DNA from 3 places in the Blautia sp. MSK17_66 genome. Region 2 is predicted to be linked to each of the others. Evidence: predicted binding sites of a transcription regulator. Region 2 holds the regulator's gene; each other region holds the start of a gene.
The links. The regulator Rex, encoded in region 2, represses fermentation and respiration genes when NADH is low (regulators of the CRP and FNR family bind a similar motif). The targets are predictions, from matches to a motif close to ATTGTTAANTANTTAACAAT.

Region 1: LIR34_RS13490 (acyl-CoA carboxylase subunit beta) is a predicted target of Rex. The motif match lies at 1,410-1,429, and genes of this name have one in related genera.
Region 3: rsxC (electron transport complex subunit RsxC) is a predicted target of Rex. The motif match lies at 3,044-3,063, and genes of this name have one in related genera.

Annotation. Positions count from the first base shown of each region.
Region 1 is NZ_JAJBNQ010000026.1:15-6,446, forward strand. It holds gene LIR34_RS13485 (D-alanyl-D-alanine carboxypeptidase family protein) at 127-1,326, shown strand; gene LIR34_RS13490 (acyl-CoA carboxylase subunit beta) at 1,534-2,970, shown strand; gene LIR34_RS13495 (OadG family transporter subunit) at 2,957-3,727, shown strand; gene LIR34_RS13500 (biotin/lipoyl-binding carrier protein) at 3,752-4,120, shown strand; gene LIR34_RS13505 (sodium ion-translocating decarboxylase subunit beta) at 4,137-5,285, shown strand; gene LIR34_RS13510 (oxaloacetate decarboxylase subunit alpha) at 5,321-6,432, shown strand, end outside.
Region 2 is NZ_JAJBNQ010000003.1:102,764-109,485, reverse strand. It holds gene LIR34_RS02645 (NAD(P)H-hydrate dehydratase) at 1-1,393, opposite strand, end outside; gene LIR34_RS02640 (redox-sensing transcriptional repressor Rex) at 1,482-2,138, opposite strand; gene abc-f (ribosomal protection-like ABC-F family protein) at 2,309-4,240, shown strand; gene LIR34_RS02630 (NADP-dependent isocitrate dehydrogenase) at 4,292-5,503, opposite strand; gene LIR34_RS02625 (S8 family peptidase) at 5,668-6,504, opposite strand; gene LIR34_RS02620 (hypothetical protein) at 6,619-6,722, shown strand, end outside.
Region 3 is NZ_JAJBNQ010000026.1:8,210-14,931, reverse strand. It holds gene LIR34_RS13550 (RnfABCDGE type electron transport complex subunit G) at 1-548, opposite strand, end outside; gene LIR34_RS13545 (RnfABCDGE type electron transport complex subunit D) at 545-1,525, opposite strand; gene rsxC (electron transport complex subunit RsxC) at 1,540-2,862, opposite strand; gene LIR34_RS13535 (ribonuclease H-like domain-containing protein) at 3,122-4,084, shown strand; gene rpsA (30S ribosomal protein S1) at 4,189-5,271, opposite strand; gene ispH (4-hydroxy-3-methylbut-2-enyl diphosphate reductase) at 5,252-6,118, opposite strand; gene cmk ((d)CMP kinase) at 6,124-6,722, opposite strand, start outside.

The DNA of each region.
Region 1 (6,432 bases), on a different contig from region 2:
ATGGCAAAACACCTCGCGGGATATTACCTGTGAACAGTTACGTTGAATTTCACTGAAAGTCAGGTAACAGGAATATAGTCAGGACAGGTCTGCATAAAATATTCTATCAAGAATAAGAGGTGGAATATGAAGTGCAGATATCATACGGCAGCCGTAATCGTGCTTTTGACATTTTTTATACTGAATTCTGTAGTCTATGATGTATCAGGGACGGATTCCTCCCCGGGGAATCTCTATGCTCTTTCGGCTATTTTGATGGATGGGGACTCCGGGAGAGTTCTGTACGAAAAAGAAGGAGAAACGCCGCGGCCGAATGCGAGTACCACAAAGGTCCTGACCTGTATCCTTGCGCTGGAAAACGGACAGGGTGATGATTATGTGCAGGTTTCCTCAAGGGCAGCATCCCAGCCGGAGGTACGTCTTGGAATCCGGGAGGGAGAACAGTATTACCTTGAGGATCTTTTATATTCCCTGATGCTGCAGAGCCATAATGATACTGCGGTTGCGATCGCAGAGCGTATCGGAGGTTCCACAGAAGGATTTGCGGCTATGATGAATCAGAAAGCAGAAGAGCTTGGCTGTACGGATACGCATTTTGTGACACCCAATGGTCTCGACGCGAAAGACAGCGGCGGGATACATCATACGACTGCGAGAGATCTGGCACGGATCATGCGATATGCCATACAGAATCCTATGTTTCTTAAGATCACACAAACCAGAGAATATTCTTTCTCGGACATTCAGAAGAAGCGGACTTTTTCAATCCACAACACCAATGCATTTCTGGATATGCGGGAAGGGATCGTTTCGGGAAAAACAGGATATACAGGAGATGCAGGATACTGTTATGTGTGTGCAGAAGAAAGAGATGGAAAAACCTTTATCGTTGCTCTTTTGGGGAGCGGATGGCCGGACCATAAGACCTATAAATGGAAGGATGCGTCTGCACTTCTTACATACGGAGAAAAAAATTATAACTATCGAAGCTGGTGGGAAGATCCGGAAATTCCACTGATCCGGGTAAAGAACGGATTTCGGGAAGATCCCACCAAAAGAGTGCAGTATATCCGTGGTATATCCGATGTCGACACGGAACAGAAGGAGAGGCAGATGCTTCTTGCAGACGATGAAAGGATTGTATGCCGGGTGAATGTACCAGAGATGCTTGAGGCTCCGGTAAAGCGCCGTGATAAGATCGGCAGGGTGACATTTTTGCTTGACGGACAGATTCTGGCCTCCTACCCGGTTCTGGCGGAACAGTCGGTCGAGCGTAGAACCTTTTTTCGGGTACTGGAGTATGTTTCAGAAAAATTTTTTCATTGAGAGCAGAGGGAAGAGCCTTTTCGCGGCAGCGAGGGCTTTTTTTGTAAAATACAAAAAAATTGTATTGTCGCAAAATAAATTTAGGAGTTAAAAAATTAACAAAAAAACGGAAATGTATTGAAAAAATATTGAAAACAGGTTACAATTATAATCGGCTAAAATTTTGGTTATATTTTAAAATTTTATAAACATGGAGGGCAAAAGAGAATGAGTAATGCAACACAAAGCTTAGCAGGCACAAGAATAAATTCTTTGCTTGACGCCAACAGTTTTGTTGAAATCGGGAAAAGCGTAACAGCCAGATCCACAGATTTTAACATGGCTGAAACAAAAGCGCCTTCAGACGGTGTTATCACCGGATATGGTGTGATCGACGGAAATCTTGTCTATGTATACAGCCAGGATGCTTCCGTACTGAACGGAACAGTCGGCGAAATGCATGCAAAGAAGATTTCTGCTTTATATGACCTGGCTATGAAGACAGGCGCACCGGTGATCGGTCTTGTTGACTGTGCAGGAATGCGTCTGCAGGAAGCAACAGATGCACTGGAAGCGTTTGGTGGAATTTATCTGAAACAGACAATGGCATCCGGAATGATCCCGCAGATCACAGCTGTATTTGGTACCTGTGGCGGAGGAATGGCAGTTGTTCCGGCACTGACAGACTTTACATTCATCGAATCCAAGAAAGGCAAGATGTTTGTAAACAGCCCGAATGCACTGGATGGAAACTACACAGAGAAATGTGATACAGCATCCGCAGAATTCCAGAGCAAAGAAACTGGACTTATCGATGCAGTAGAATCAGAGGAAGAGATTCTTGCTGAAATCCGTCAGCTTATCGGACTTCTTCCATCCAATTTCGAAGACAACGATTCTTTTGAAGAGTGCACAGATGATCTGAACCGTGCATGCGAAGATATCGCAGCATGTGCAGGAGACACATCCCTCGCACTTTCCAGAATCGCAGACAATGGAATTTTCTTTGAGACAAAGAGAGACTATGGTAAAGACGTTGTTACCGGTTTCCTTCGTGTAAACGGAATGACTGTAGGTGCAGTAGCCAACAGAACAGAAGTTTACGATGCAGAAGGCAAGAAGGCAGAAGAATTCGATGGAACTCTTTCTGCAAGAGGTGCAAGAAAAGCTGCCGGATTTGTTAAATTCTGTGATGCTTTTGAAATTCCGGTGCTGACTCTTACAAATGTAACCGGATTCAATGCAACCGTATGCAGCGAAAAGGTAATGGCAAAAGCTGTCGGAGAACTTGTTCATGCATTTGCATCCGCAACTGTACCGAAGGTTAATGTGATCATCGGCAAGGCATACGGAACTGCTTATGTGGCTATGAACAGCAAATCTGTAGGAGCAGATTTTGTTTATGCATGGGAGAATGCAGAAATCGGTATGATGGATGCCTCCATGGCAGCCAAGATCATGTATCCGGGATCAGAGGCTTCTGTCCTGAATGAGAAGGCAGCTGAGTACAGAGCACTGCAGTCTAACGTAGAGTCCGCAGCAGCAAGAGGTTATGTAGATACTGTGATCGCTCCGGCTGATACACGTAAATACGTGATCGGAGCATTTGAAATGCTGTTCACAAAGAGAGAAGACCGTCCAGCTAAGAAACATGGCACAGTCTAAGCGAGGTGAGCATATGAATCAGATGTTAAAGAAAGCATCCACTACCTGTGCTGCGTTTGCGTGTGCCGCATCTCTGATGTTCTCAGGCACAGCTCTTGTCTGGGCAGACGGTGAGATGGATGATAATGTTAAGACTCAGGTTGAAGCTTATGTTGGAGCAGTAACAGATGAAATTATCGGCTTGTCAGATGCTGAGATCGAGCAGTACCTGGAAGAAGATAATGAATTTGTTGTAAATGCGATGACAGCCTGGAGTGGTGTTAAGAAAGAAGTAGGTGACCTGAAGGAGATCGGTGACACAGTAGAAGTAGAGTATGACGATAAGGATAAGGAATACACTGCTACTGTTGAGGTCGAATTCGAAAAAGAAGATGCAGACTTTGTCTACGTAATCGACAAAAAAATGAACCCTACTTCCCTGACCGTTGATGTTAAGTATTCTTTTGCGACAATCATGAAGAATGCAGCACTGAATACTCTCATGGGACTTGGTACTGTATTTGTGATCCTTGCATTCCTGATCTTCCTTATCTCCCTGTTTAAATTTGTTCCGGGATCCGGGGCACAGCAGGTTAAGAAGAAGAAAGAAGAAACTCCGGCACCGGCGCCGGTTCCTGTGGCAGTACCTGTACAGGAGGAAGCTGATGATTCAGAACTGATCGCTGTAATTGCAGCGGCAATCGCGGCATCAGAGGGAACTACAACAGACGGATTTGTTGTACGCTCCATTCGTAAGATCAACCGTAAAAAAAGGTAATTGACAATTTTAGGAGGATTAAAAATGAAAAGCTATACAATCACCGTAAACGGAACAGCATATGAAGTTACTGTAGAAGAAACAGGAAGCGTAAGCACACCGGCAGCAGCACCTGTAGCAGCACCGAAGGCAGCACCGAAAGCAGCTCCTAAGGCAGCAGCACCGGCAGCAGGAGCAGGTGCAGTGAAAGTTACTGCTTCTGTACCAGGTAAAGTCCTCAAAGTCGTAGCTTCCGCAGGACAGGCAGTAAAAGCAGGAGACAACATCGTGATCCTGGAATCCATGAAGATGGAAATCCCGGTTGTTGCTCCTCAGGATGGTACTGTAGCCAGCATCGATACATCCGAAGGCGCATCCGTAGAAAACGGAGATACTCTGGCTACAATGAACTAGGACGGGAGGTAATCAAATGTCTTATGTAACAGAAACCCTGTCCAACCTGATTCATCAGACGGCATTTTTTAACCTGACATGGGGAAACTATCTGATGATCGCGGTGGCGTGTGTATTCTTATTCCTTGCTATCAAAAAAGGTTTTGAGCCGCTTCTTTTGGTTCCGATCGCTTTTGGTATGCTCCTGGTAAACATCTACCCGGATATTATGGCAAATCCGGAAGACATGTCCAATGGTGTTGGTGGTCTTCTGCATTACTTCTATATCCTTGATGAGTGGAGTATTCTTCCGTCCCTGATCTTTATGGGCGTTGGTGCGATGACAGACTTTGGTCCGCTGATCGCCAATCCGAAGAGTTTCCTTCTTGGAGCAGCTGCACAGCTTGGTATCTATGTTGCATACTTCCTTGCAATCTTCCTTGGATTCAACGGAAAGGCAGCAGCAGCAATCTCCATCATCGGTGGAGCAGATGGTCCTACTTCCATTTTCCTTGCAGGAAAACTTGGACAGACCACTTTAATGGGACCGATCGCGGTGGCGGCATATTCTTATATGTCACTGGTTCCGATCATTCAGCCGCCAATCATGAAACTCTGTACTACAGAGAAAGAACGTAAAATCAAAATGGATCAGCTTCGTCCTGTAACCAAAATCGAGAAGATTCTCTTCCCGATCGTAATTACCATCGTTGTGTGCCTGATTCTTCCTACAACAGCTCCGCTGGTAGGTATGCTGATGCTTGGTAACCTCTTCCGTGAGTCTGGCGTTGTTAAACAGCTTACAGAAACAGCATCCAACGCGCTGATGTACATCGTAGTTATCCTGCTTGGTACATCTGTAGGTGCTTCCACAAGTGCAGAAGCATTCCTTAATATTGACACTCTGAAAATCGTTGTTCTTGGTCTTGTAGCGTTTGCATTTGGTACCTTTGGCGGATGTATGCTCGGTAAACTGATGTGTAAACTGTCAGGCGGAAAGATCAATCCTCTAATCGGTTCGGCAGGTGTATCTGCGGTTCCTATGGCTGCCCGCGTTTCTCAGAAAGTCGGCGCAGAAGCGGATCCTACAAACTTCCTTCTGATGCATGCGATGGGACCGAACGTAGCCGGTGTAATCGGAACAGCCGTTGCAGCTGGAACCTTCATGGCTATCTTTGGAGTCTGACCTAGAGTACTTAATAAATACAAGGAGAAAACATAATGGCTGAATTAGAAAAAAAACCTGTAAAAATTGTGGAAACTGTTCTCCGTGATGCACATCAGTCTCTGATTGCAACCAGACTGACCACAGAACAGATGCTTCCAATCGTAGATAAAATGGATAAAGTCGGCTACCATGCAGTAGAGTGCTGGGGTGGAGCTACTTTTGACGCTTCCCTTCGTTTCCTCAAGGAAGATCCGTGGGAAAGACTTCGTAAATTACGTGACGGCTTCAAAAACACCAAACTTCAGATGCTCTTCCGTGGACAGAACATCCTTGGATACCGTCCGTACGCAGATGATGTAGTAGAATATTTCGTACAGAAATCCGCAGCAAACGGAATCGACATCATCCGTATTTTTGACTGTCTCAATGATATGCGTAACCTTCAGACAGCTGTAAAGGCTGCAAACAAAGAAAAAGCACACGCACAGGTTGCTCTTTCCTACACTTTAGGCGATGCATATACTCTTGAGTACTGGGTAAACATCGCAAAACACATCGAAGAGATGGGTGCAGATTCTATCTGTATCAAAGATATGGCAGGTCTTCTGCTTCCTTACAAAGCAACTGAGCTTGTAGGAGCACTCAAAGATGCTGTAAGCATCCCGATCGACCTTCATACACATTACACATCCGGTGTTGCTTCCATGACATACCTCAAGGCAGTAGAGGCAGGCGTTGACATCATCGACACTGCAATGTCTCCGTTCGCTCTGGGAACTTCCCAGCCTGCAACAGAGGTTATGGTAGAAACCTTCAAGGGTACACCATATGACACAGGATTTGATCAGAAACTCCTTGCTGAGATCGCTGATTACTTCCGTCCGATCCGTGATGAAGCTCTGGACAGCGGCCTTCTGAATCCGAAGAACCTTGGCGTTAATATCAAGACTCTTCTGTATCAGGTACCGGGCGGAATGCTTTCCAACCTGACATCACAGCTGAAAGAACAGCATGCAGAAGATAAATTCTATGATGTTCTTGAGGAAGTTCCGAAGGTTCGTAAAGACCTTGGTGAGCCGCCGCTCGTAACTCCGTCTTCCCAGATCGTTGGTACACAGGCTGTATTCAACGTACTTATGGGCGAGAGATACAAGATGGTAACAAA
Region 2 (6,722 bases):
TTCCCGACAGGACATCTCCGCTTCCCGCCGTCGCCATTCCCGGATTTCCGCTCTGATTGATCCAGCAAAAATCGTCCTCCGGGCCTGTGATGACCGTCGACGCATCCTTTAACACACAGACCACACCGTTTTGCATGGCAAACTTCTCAGCCGTTCCAATAAGATTCTTCTGTATTTCCGGTATTGATAACCTGGATACCTGTTTTTCAGATAAAGACCGACTGGATTCCGGCTTTTTGGACATAAACTCCTCACTCAGCCGGCTCATCTCTCCCAGGTGCGGGGTACAGATCACCTGACTGCCATGAAAATATTTCTTCCACGTCGGGTTCTTCGAAAGCAGATTCAGTCCATCCGCATCCAGGATCACAGGTTTCCCCATTCTCTGTGCGAAAGAGAGGAAAGATTCTGTTTTCTGTGCACTTTTTTCCGACTGTCCAAGGCCCGGTCCGATCACGATCACATCACACCAGCGTGCCGCATCAGACCATGTATCTTCCCCGCTGGAATCATCCGCAAACATCGCCTCTGGAAGAAGCGTCTGCAGCGGAATACGATTCTCTTCATCTGTCAGGATCTTCACCATCCCGGCACCCGCGGCAAATGCTCCCTCTGCACAGAGATATGCGGCACCGCACATCCCCTTACTTCCAGCAACAATAAGAACCTTGCCAAAGGTACCTTTATTTCCATTCGCAATACGCTTCGGGATTTTCCGGAGATCTTTCTTCTCCAGAACCCCTTTCTCCGGCAAAAGCTCCGGATTCTCGTAGATGCCGACATCCGCCGTGACAACCCTTCCTGCAAACATCTTCCCGGGATAAAGACATAAGCCCGTTTTGCCAAAAGCAAAGGTCACTGTCAGATCTGCATGAAAGGCAATCCCAAGTTCTTCCCCGGTGCTGCTGCTCACGCCGGACGGAAGATCGACCGCCACTTTCCAGGCAGACGCCTGATTCATTGCACTCAGCACATCCCGGTAACGTCCCTCGATTGCACGGTCCAGCCCGACGCCGAAAATGGCATCTACTATAGTAGTATATTCCTTCAGTTCCAGGTTATTCACCAGAGGAACCTGATAATTTCCGGCAATTTCCAGCTGACGGCACGTTTCCTCTGTCCGATGATCCGGATTTCCCATCATATAGATTTCGGCAGCATATCCATGAAGGTGCAGGATCCTGGCAATGGCAACACCGTCTCCGCCGTTGTTTCCGCCTCCGCAGACGCATAAGATACGCTCTTTTTGCTTCGTATCCGCAAAATGCCGTTCCATCTCATCCACGACCGCCAGTGCCGCCCTCTCCATCAGAACGCAGGACGGCACACCCATCCTGTCAATCGTATAACGATCCAATGTCTTCATTTCCGGTCCGTTCACAATCCGTCTCATTTCGTCTCCTCTCCAAAAACAACAGAAAGGCTGTTACGCAGCCTCCTTAATGCAAGGAGCCGGGTAACAGCCTTTCACTGTCCTCTTTTTATGAATGCTGCTCTTCTACATGTTCCTGTCGATATTGACTGAGATTGTAGGATAAAGTCATCAGACTCTCCGAAAGATGAACATTCTCTACAATTACGTCATCCGGAGTATCCAGATCAATATGAGCAAAATTCCAGATCGCCTTGATACCATTCTCGATCAGGATATCCGCCATATCCTTCGCCTTATTCTTCGGAAGTGTAAGGATTGCGATCTCAATATTATTCTCTCTTAAGAAAAATGGAAGATTGCTGATCATCTGGATCTCAATTCCGCGAACAGCAATACCTTCAAGTACCGGGTTCACATCAAAGATTCCCAGTAACTTAAAACCACGTTTTTCAAAGTCAACATAATTGGCAAGTGCCTGTCCAAGATTACCGGCACCAACGATGATCATCGGGTGTACCTCATCCAGTCCCAGGATCTTACCGATCTCTGTATAAAGATATTTTACATTATAACCGTATCCCTGCTGCCCAAACCCTCCGAAATTATTCAAATCCTGACGGATCTGAGATGCTGTGACACGCATTTTCTTACTAAGATCATTGGAAGATATACGCTCAACATTGTCTTCCAGTAATTCGCCAAGATAGCGATAATACCGGGGCAGTCTCTTAATTACAGCTTTTGATATCTGTTTTGCCTCCACCGTTGTCCCTCCCTTAATACTTTCCTGTTAATTATAACGAAATGACATTTTATTGTCAATCTATGTTGGTAATTCTGTGCAATTTTTGCTGTTTTTTCGTTGGTTTTTCCTTTACAAAGATAATTTTTCCCCTTATAATCATAGCGTATATTGATTTTGGAGGAATATTTATGATCTTATCATGTCAGAGCATCTATAAGTCTTTTGGCGAAAAAGTCATTCTGAACGATGCCTCTTTTCATATAGAAGAGCGTGAGAAAGCCGCTCTTATCGGCAACAACGGAGCAGGAAAGACAACCCTTCTCCGTATTATAATGGAAGAAATTTCCGCAGATTCCGGTCAGGTCGTTCTGATGAAGGACAAGAAGATCGGTTATCTCGCACAGTATCAGGAGATCAAGGGACACCGCACCATCTATGAGGAGCTGCTCTCAACCAAGCAGTACATCATTGATATGGAAGACCGCATGCGTGCAGCAGAAATACAGATGAAGCATGCCTCCGGCGAGGAGCTCGAGCGTCTGATGAACACCTATACCCGGCTGACCCATGAATTCGAGCTCGAAAACGGCTACGCTTACAGGAGTGAACTGATGGGTGTCCTCAAGGGTCTTGGTTTCACCGAAGAAGATTTCAACAAGCAGATTGAAACGCTCTCCGGTGGACAGAAGACACGCGTTGCACTTGGTAAGCTTCTGATCTCTAAGCCTGACATTCTTCTTCTCGATGAGCCGACCAACCATCTGGATATGGAGAGTATTGCCTGGCTGGAAACCTATCTCCTGAACTATCCAGGTGCTGTATTTATTGTTTCCCATGACCGTTATTTCCTGGATAAGGTTGTAACCAAGGTCATTGAGATCGATGCCGGACAGGTCCGTATGTACAGTGGAAACTACTCTGCCTACGCAGAAAAGAAGGCTCAGCTGCGTGATGCACAGTACAAGGCTTATCTGAACCAGCAGAGAGAGATCAAGCACCAGGAGGCAGTCATTGTCAAGCTGAAATCCTTCAACCGTGAAAAATCCATCCGCCGCGCCGAGAGCCGTGAAAAAATGCTCGGCAAGATCCAGCGAATCGAGAAGCCGACAGAGGTACAGAGCCAGATGCGCCTCTCTCTCGAACCAAGAGTCATCAGTGGAAATGACGTTCTTACCGTGGAGGAGCTTTCCAAGAGTTTCCCGGAGCAGACTCTTTTTACCGATATCTCCTTCCAGATCAAGCGAGGCGAACGCGTTGCCCTGATCGGAAACAACGGTACCGGCAAGACAACCATGCTCAAGATCCTCAACGATCTTATTCCCGCTGATTCCGGAACCTTCACCCTAGGTTCAAAGGTTCAGATCGGCTATTACGATCAGGAGCATCACGTACTGCATCCGGAAAAAACCATCTTTGAAGAAATTTCCGATGCCTACCCGACCCTTACCGAGACAGAGATCCGAAACATGCTCGCCGCCTTTCTTTTTACCAACGATGATGTATTTAAGCTGATCTCTTCCCTCTCCGGTGGTGAGCGCGGTCGTGTCTCTCTCGCAAAGCTGATGCTCTCCGAGGCCAACTTCCTGATCCTCGATGAGCCGACCAACCATCTGGATATCGCATCCAAGGAAATCCTGGAGGAGGCACTGAACAGCTACACCGGTACGGTTCTCTATGTTTCTCATGACCGATACTTTATCAACCAGACCGCGACCAGGATCCTGGAGCTTACCAATCAGGCCGTTGTCAACTACATCGGTGATTACGATTATTACCTTGAGAAAAAAGAAGAACTCACTGAAAAATATGCTCCGATACAGCAGACAGAAGAAACCACTTCCGATGAAGCAGCACCTGCAGCACCTGCGGCATCCGAAGGAAAGCTTACCTGGCAGCAGCAGAAAGAAGAACAGGCACGTAAGCGTAAGCAGGAGGCGGAACTTAAGAAGACGGAACAAAGGATTGAAGAACTCGAAACCAGAGACAAAGAAATCGATGAAACACTGGTTCTTCCGGATGTCTGTACCAACGTCGGACGCTGTGCAGAACTCAGCCGCGAAAAAGACAAAATTCAGGCAGAGCTTGAAGAACTTTATGAAAAATGGGAAACCCTGGCGTAATGCCGTGGGTTTCCCATTTCTTTATATCCCTATTGCTCTGGTTAATTTTTACTATTTAAGAAGAGTATCCAACGTTTCTCTAATCGCAAGAATAAATCCCTCGCTGTTCAATACGGTCGGGTTCTCGATAGTAGTGATCAGTGCCAGATCCTTGGTCATCTTACCGGACTCAATAGTAGAAAGAGTTGCTTTCTCCAGCTTATCCGCGAACTGTGCCAGTTCCGCATTTCCGTCAAGTTCTCCACGCTTACGAAGAGCTCCTGTCCATGCAAAAATAGTTGCCACAGAGTTTGTGGAGGTTTCACCGCCCTCCAGATGACGATAATAATGTCTCTGTACCGTTCCGTGAGCAGCCTCATACTCATAATATCCGTTCGGAGAAACCAGAACAGATGTCATCATTGCAAGGGAACCAAATGCAGAAGATACCATATCACTCATAACATCTCCGTCATAATTCTTGCATGCCCAGATAAATCCTCCCTCTGCCTTCATAACACGGGCAACGATATCATCGATCAGACTGTAGAAGTAAGTAAGACCGGCTTCCTCGAATTTCTCCTTGAATTCCTCATCAAATATAGTCTGGAAGACCTGTTTGAATTTGGCATCATAAGTCTTGGAAATCGTATCCTTGGCACCAAACCATACATCCTGCTTTGTATCCAGTGCATAGTTGAAGCAGCTTCTTGCAAAGCTCTCGATGGATGCCTCCATATTGTGCATACCCATGGCAACTCCCGGAGCCTTGAAATCCTGTACCAGGGCACGCTTCTCTTCTCCGTCCTCTGAAGTATAAACAAGCTCAACCTTGCCCGGTTTGTCAATATACATCTCTGTATTCTTATAGATATCACCATATGCATGACGTGCAAGAGTGATCGGTTTCTTCCAGTTTCGTACACATGGTTCAATTCCCTTCACTACGATCGGAGCACGGAATACCGTTCCGTCCAGGATCGCACGGATCGTTCCGTTCGGGCTCTTGTACATCTTCTTGAGATCATACTCGTCCATACGCGCATGGTTCGGGGTGATCGTCGCACATTTAACTGCAACACCATATTTCTTGGTTGCCTCTGCTGCATCGATCGTTACCTGATCATCTGTGTCATTACGGTGTGCAAGACCAAGATCATAGTATTCTGTATTCAGGTCAATATACGGAAGCAGTAATTCATCCTTGATCATCTTCCAGAGAATTCTGGTCATCTCATCTCCGTCCATTTCTACTAACGGCGTTGTCATCTGAATTTTTGTCATAAGTTTCTCCTCTCTGTGTAGCATTTATTTTACTGTTCACAGTAAGTTACTATACGCTGCTCCTGTTGCTTTGAACAGCGATTTGTTACATTGTAGCGAAAAAAACTCTGTCCGTCAATACTTTCAGGCTTTACCATAGTAAATCTTACAAATTTTCCAGAAAATTACAGCGAAAGGAACTTTTGACAGTTAAATTTTCCCCATCCCTGCTGATTCCTGGAAAGGCCCAGATCATCCGCACTGTCACGCAGCATCATCTTGATATCCACATTTGTAAGCATCGGATCCTTTTCCAGGGCAAGTGCCGCCGCTCCGGATATCACCGGTGTAGACATCGAAGTGCCGCTTTTCATTGCATAGGTATTCCCCGCTCCCGGTGCACACGCCATGATCCGCCGCCCCGGTGCAACCAGATCCGGTTTGCAGACACACTCAAACGTCGGTCCTCTTCCAGAGATTGCCGTCTTTCCCAGAAGCATATCACTGGAGCCCACCGTGATCACCTTCTTGCTGCATCCCGGCGCGGTAATGCTGCCCGGCTCCGGACCACGGTTTCCCGCCGCTGCAACCACCACCAGTCCCTGGTCCCAGAGAGCCTCCACTCCACGGACCAGAACATCCTTGTCACTTCTGGTCTTATATGTTGTTCCGACCGAAATATTTACGATCCGGATCTTGTATTCCTCCCGGTGATTCTCGATCCACCGAAACGCCGCCAGAATATCCTCCTTGTTTCCATTTCCGAAACGGTCCAGCACCTTAAGGCTTATCAGAAAACATCCCGGTGCCATTCCCTTATACTTTCCCATGGAAGCCTCTCCGCTTCCGCCAAGAATCCCCGCAACACACGTTCCATGTCCGTTGTCATCATAGGGAAAGGTTCTATATGAAATAAAATCTGCAAAAGCATAAATACGATCACCAAAATCCATATGAGGATAAATTCCCGTATCCAGAAGTACCACACCGATGCCTTTTCCGGTATAAACTGACTGCTTCATGAATATACTCCTGATAAATGGACTTATTTTAATGTATTCAAAAAAGTACAATGATGCATAATTTTTGAAAAAATGCCAATACTGAAAGCCATAGAAACCAGAAGGAGGCTTTTTATGTTGATCATTTTTCTGATACTCTTTTTTCTGCTGCAGATACTTGTACTCTTCTGCTGCCTTGCCGCCGGAAACGATCCGGCCTCACAGGAATTATCCGACCG
Region 3 (6,722 bases), on a different contig from region 2:
TTTGTCATGGCATTTGTAGTAATTGTGGCACCACTGATGGCATCGATCTGATCGTCAGATGTGGCCCCTGTCTTGGTGTACTCGAATTTTTCTACTTTTTTGTCCTTGAACTGATCCTGGAAATCCGGATTTTTGGCCTTCATACCAAGTCCTGCAGTCTCGCTGATGGACAGGATGGAAATTCCATTTAAAGTTCCGTCATTCTGAATTCCCATGGTAAACTGGATATCTCCGCCATATCCTTCAGAATCTGTGACATTGAGTGCATAGCCGATCGTCTCGCCGGAAGCATCCTTCGCTTCCATGACTTCATTGATCGTCTGTGCGTTAAAATTGTTTTCTGCAAGGTTTGCTGCCAGTGCATCGGCATCCACTTCACATGGTTCAAAGCTGTCTGCATCTTCAAATACAGCCTTGTATGCCTCCTGCTTGGACTGTTCCTGCTGCTGTGCGATAGGGCCTTCCGTGATATCCTGGACTACGCCAAGAGCCAGACCTGCCACAAGCGTGATCGCAGTGATCGCGATCGTATCTTTTACAATACTCATGCTTTCTTACCTCCTTTTCCAAAGGCAACCGGTTTGGTCACTTTCTCGATCAGCGGTACCAGAAGGTTACAGAAGATGATCGCATAGGAAACACCCTCTGCGGATCCGCCAAAGAGACGGAAGATCGCGGTAACAACACCAAGACAGCATCCGTAGATCAGCTGGCCCTTCGGTGTGATCGGAGTTGTTACATAGTCTGTCGCCATGAACCATGCACCAAGCATAAGTCCGCCGCCGAACAGATGGCTGAAAAGATAGTTCACATCAAAGCCTTTGCCTGTTCCAAGCATATAAAAGATCACAAATACTGCAAAGCTTCCGATATATGTAAGCGGGATCTTGAGATCAATGACCTTGAATGCAAGGAGGATCACTGCACCGATCAGGATCGCAAGAGCAGAAGTTTCTCCGATGGTTCCATGAATGTTACCGATGAACAGATTTTTTACAGAAATGGAATCTGCTGTGAATCCGCTGTTCTTAAGCTCTGCAAGTGCAGTTGCTCCTGTAACGGTATCAATGCAATGATATCCGCTCAGCTTGTCCACTGCAAAATCGGTCATTTTACCTGTGAAAGAAATCATCAGGAAGCATCTTGCAGCCAGTGCCGGGTTCATAAAGTTCTGTCCAAGTCCGCCAAAAAGCTGCTTTACAACGATGATCGCAAAAGCACTGCCAAGTACAGGCATCCACAGCGGGATCTGAGGCGGCATATTGAGTGCAAGCAGAAGTCCTGTAACTGCTGCACTGAAATCAGTAACGGTATTCTTTTTATGCATAAGACGGTCATACAGCCATTCAAAAAATACGCTGGATGCTACCGTCACAAGTACAACAAGAAATGCACGGAAGCCGAAGTTCCAGATACCAAACAGTGTGGTTGGAAGCAGTGCAAGCACGACAAGCTGCATGATCCGACCTGTTGTCATTTTGTCCCTGACATGAGGATTAGATGATACATTTAACATTTGTTCCATTTTGTTCCCTCCCCCTATTTCTTCTTACGGCTGGCAAGAACCATTTTTCGCATGGATTTGATACTCTGGGTCAACGGTCTCTTTGCCGGGCAGATGTAACTGCAGCATCCGCACTCACAGCACTCCATACCATCCAGGGCTTCAAAGCCTGCCATATCACCACGTTCAGCCAGCGTAGCCAGACGTGCCGGAAGAACATGACCTGGACAGACACTTACGCAGCGTCCGCAGTTGATACACGCTGTCTGGATCTTCTGTGCTTCAGCTACTGCATCATGTTCCAGGAAAAGGAACGCAGATGTTGTCTTTGTACATGGAATATGAAGCTCATACAGCGGGAATCCCATCATCGGACCACCGGAAATAATCTTTTCGATCTTTGCTTTCAGTCCTCCTGCCGCATCGATCAGCTCTGACATATCTGTTCCTGTATAGACACTGAAGTTCTTAGGCGCTTTAATACCATCACCTGTTATCGTTACAACTCTGTCCACAACTGGTTTTCCCAGAATCACCGCTTCATATATAGCAATAACAGTTGCAACGTTATCTACCACACATCCGACATCTGCCGGGAGCATTGTGGAATTGATCTCTCTGCCGGTTGTGGCATAGATCAGAGTACGCTCACCACCCTGTGGATATTTGGTCATAACTTCTTTGACTTCGATTCTCGGGATATCCTTTACCAGTTTCTGCATCTTTTCGATACAGTCCGGTTTGTTATCCTCAATGCAGATATAGCCTTTGGCAGAATCAAAGAGTTTAAGGATCACCTTAAGTCCTTCTACAACCTTCTCCGGCTCTTCCAGCATTCTTCGATAGTCACTTGTAATATAAGGTTCACACTCTGCACCGTTTACCAGTACATATTCAATCTTGGAAGGATCCTTCGGTGCCAGCTTGACATGGGTCGGGAATCCGGCTCCACCCATACCAACAACTCCGCCTTCCTTGATACGGTTCAGGATCTCTTCTTTCGTCAGATCCTCAAGTGCAGCAGGAACAAACTCTACTTCCTGATACTGCTGGTCATTATCTACGATGACTGCATCAACCATTGCCCCTGTAGCATTCAGTCTCTTCTCGATGCCCTTGACGGTACCGGATACAGATGCATGCTGAGGTACCGATACAAATCCGCCTGCATCGGCAATCTTCTGTCCTGCAAGAACCTGGTCACCTTTTTTGACACACGGAACAGATGGAGCTCCAATGTGCTGAGACATCAGATAGACCATATCTCCCTTTGGGAGATACTTCTCAACCGGCTGGTTCTTTGCCAGTTCCTTACCTTCGTAAGGATGGATTCCGCCTTTAAAGGTCAGTTTTCCCATATATTCGTTTCCTCCTTTTTCATGAGCTCTGCCCAGAACGACCTGCTCATGTTTATTTTCTTTCTGATGATATCGCAAAACCCTATTTATACTATACATCTTTTTCTTCAAAAATTCACTACCAAATTTTCAAAATATTGTGTATAATCAAATACAATCAAGAAAGGAAAAATATCACATGATTGTTAAAAAAATGCCGATTTTACAAGGGTTTCCGACCCCTGATACTGTTAAATTTTTGTCGAGTACAGAATTAAAATTGTCAGAATTTACACCTGTTTTTTATGATATTGAGACTACAGGTTTATCCAGATATTCCACCTTTGTCTACCTCATCGGAGCCGTCAAATGGGAACAGAATCAGTGGATCCTCACACAATGGCTCGGAGAATCTCCGGAAGAAGAAGCCTTGATCATTCGCGAATTCACTAACTATCTACAGGATTCAACCTATACGATCCAGTACAACGGAGATCGTTTTGACCAGCCCTATCTTGAAGAACGCTGCCGAAAAAATGAGCTTCCGTCTCCATTTGAAGGACTCGCCTCAATCGATGTCTATCAGGTACTTAAATCCTGTCAAAGTTTGTTTAAATTATCACGAATGAAGCAGCCTGACCTGGAAAATCTCTTCCCTTCCATGCACAGAATCTACTGTGATGGAGGACAGTGTATCCGCCTGTACCGCTCCTATATGAAAAAAAAGGATCCAAAAGCACTGGAAACTGTGCTCGGACACAACCAGGAAGACTTACATGGTCTCGGACTTGTCTTTACGCTTCTGAGTTACAGATCACTCTATCTCGGAAAATACGAGCCTTCTGCAATCCGCATTCATGATCAGCAGGAGCTCGTGATCACACTGAAGCTAGAGCATCCGGTACCGATATCTGTCTCCTGTGTCACAGATGAATTTTACTTTACCGCCGACAGAGAGGAAGCACGTCTGCTTCTCCATCTAAAAAACGGAAAGCTCCGACAATACTACTCCAATTATAAGGATTACGAGTATCTTCCCGGAGAAGATCAGGCAATTCCCAAATCCCTCAGCCGCTATATGGACAAAAGTCTTCGAATGCCGGCCACACCTCAGACCTGTTATACATGGTTTCAATGTGACAAAAATTTTCTTAACAGCACTTCCATGCAAATGCAGTATCTGACACACTCTCTTCCCTGTCTTCTCAACAATCTCGGAACCAGGCGTACAAGTCCTTCTTAAGGCTTTGCAATACTTATTCGGAAATTTACAAAGTAATTTCCAAATAAAACAAAAAATCCCGGCAGATCTTAAGTCTGCCGGGATTTAATATTCTCGAGAACTAATTAAGCTTCTGTATCTTCTTCTGCCTGTGCAGGAGCTTCCAGTGCTTTTATGCTGAGGCTGATCTTCTTGTCTTCACCGTTGAAGTCAACAACCTTTGCCTCGATTTCCTGTCCGATGGAAAGTACATCAGATGGTTTTGCAACGTGCTCTCTGGAAATCTGGGATACGTGAAGAAGTGCATCGATTCCAGGTGCCAGTTCAACAAATGCACCAAAATCTGTCATACGGGCAACTTTACCAGTTACAACGTTTCCTACTGCAAATTTCTCTGCAGCTGTCAGCCATGGATTCTCTTCCGGGAATTTCATGGAAAGTGCAATCTTGTCTCCATTAATCTCTTTGATCATAACTTTAACTTCATCGCCAACGTTGAATACTTTCTTCGGATTCTCTACTCTGCCCCAGGACATTTCGGAAATATGAAGAAGTCCGTCTGCTCCGCCAAGATCGATGAATGCACCGAAATCTGTAACGTTCTTAACAGTACCTGTAACAACATCACCAACGTTGATCTTTTCCATGAGTTCTTTCTGTTTCTCTGCTTTCTCAGCAAGAAGAAGCTGTTTACGGTTACCGATGATACGGCGTCTTCTCGGGTTGAACTCTGTGATCACGAATTCGATTTCCTGATCTGCGTATTTGGAAAGATCTTTCTCATAAGTATCGGATACAAGGCTTGCAGGGATGAATACTCTTGCTTCATCAATGTTTACACAAAGTCCGCCATCCAGTACCTGTGTTACAGGTGCTTTGAGTACTTCCTGAGATTCAAAAGCAGCTTCCAGACGTTTGTTGCCTTTCTCTGCAGCAAGACGTTTGTATGTCAGGATAACCTGTCCCTCTCCATCATTTACTTTCAGGACTTTTGCTTCCATAGTATCACCAACTTTAACTGCATCGGTAAGTACCAGGGAAGAATCGTTGGAATATTCATTCTTTGTGATGATACCATCTGCTTTATAACCGATATTCAGGATGATCTCATCCTCTTTGACATCGATAACAGTACCCTGTACGATCTCTCCATTTCTGATTGTTTTTACGGAATCCTCCAGCATCTGTTCAAAACTTAATTCTGACATGTTCTTGAACCTCCTCAATAATTTTCTTTGGGGTGGACGCCCCTGCTGTAATACCTACACAACTACTGCGATGGAACATTTCAGAATCCAAGTCTACAGGTGTTTGTATATAGTAAGTATTTCCACATTCCTCTTTGCATATTTCAAACAGCTTTTGAGTATTGGAACTATGTCTGCCACCGATGACAAGCATAGTGTCTACCTCTCCGGCTATGTTTTTTGCTTCTTTCTGCCGTTCTTCAGTAGCATTACAAATAGTGTTTAAAATATTGCTAATATTTAAAACATTATTATAATACCTCTTTTCGCAAAGAATTTCAACTAATTCTTTAAATTTGTTGTAATTAAATGTCGTCTGTGATACGATGCACGCCTCCATATCCGGATCGGGAATCATATTTTCAACATCTTCTCTGTTCTTGAGAACCCTGTAAGGACCATGACACCATCCGCAGATTCCCTGAACCTCCGGATGCTTCGGATCACCAAAAATAAAAATCTGTCTGCCTGCAAGGCTTTCCTTCTCGACGATCCTGTGTATCTTCAGAACGAAAGGACAGGTAACATCCACATACTCAAGATTGTTTTCTTTGAGTTTCTGATAAATATCTCTCCCTACTCCATGGGACCGTATCACAACCGTACCGCCCCTGATCTGATCCAGTTCTTCTGCCTGAATCACCTGCACGCCCCTGGATTCCAGATCGGATACAACCTCTTCATTGTGGATGATCGGGCCCAGAGTATAGATCGGAGAAACTCCTTCTTCGATCAGCTGATAGACTTTATCGACCGCACGTTTGACCCCAAAGCAGAATCCGGCAGTTTTGGCTACTTTTACCTTCATACTCCTCATTCCTCTTCTGATACTTTTGTGTGATATACAGAAAGGATCTTCTCCACGGTCTCATCAATCGTAAGCTCTGAGGAATCCACAAGGACCGCATCCTTCGCCTGACAGAGCGGAGAAACCTCTCTGGTCATATCCCTGTGATCCCTCTCCTCGATGGTTTTCTGGATTTCTGCAAGATTACAGTCCTCTCCTCTTTCCTGATATTCCAGATAACGGCGGCGTGCTCTGGTCAGAGAACTTGCTGTAAGGTAAATTTTGACATCCGCATCCGGCAGAATGGTTGTTCCGATATCTCTCCCGTCCATGACGACACTCATGGTCCTTGCCAGCTTGCGCTGCAGATCCAGAAGCTTTGCCCTCACCCGCGGCACTGCTGAGCTTACGGAGGCCATCCCGCTTACTTCCTCCGTGCGAAGATAGTCATTTACATTTTCTCCGTCAAGAAGGACGATCTGCTCTCCGTTCTGATACTCAATAGAAATCTCCGCATTCTGACATGCTTCTCCGATCTCGTCCAGATTTTCCCGGTTTACGCCCTTTCTCAGAAGATAAAGTGCCATAGCCCGATACATGGCTCCTGTGTCCACGTATACAAACG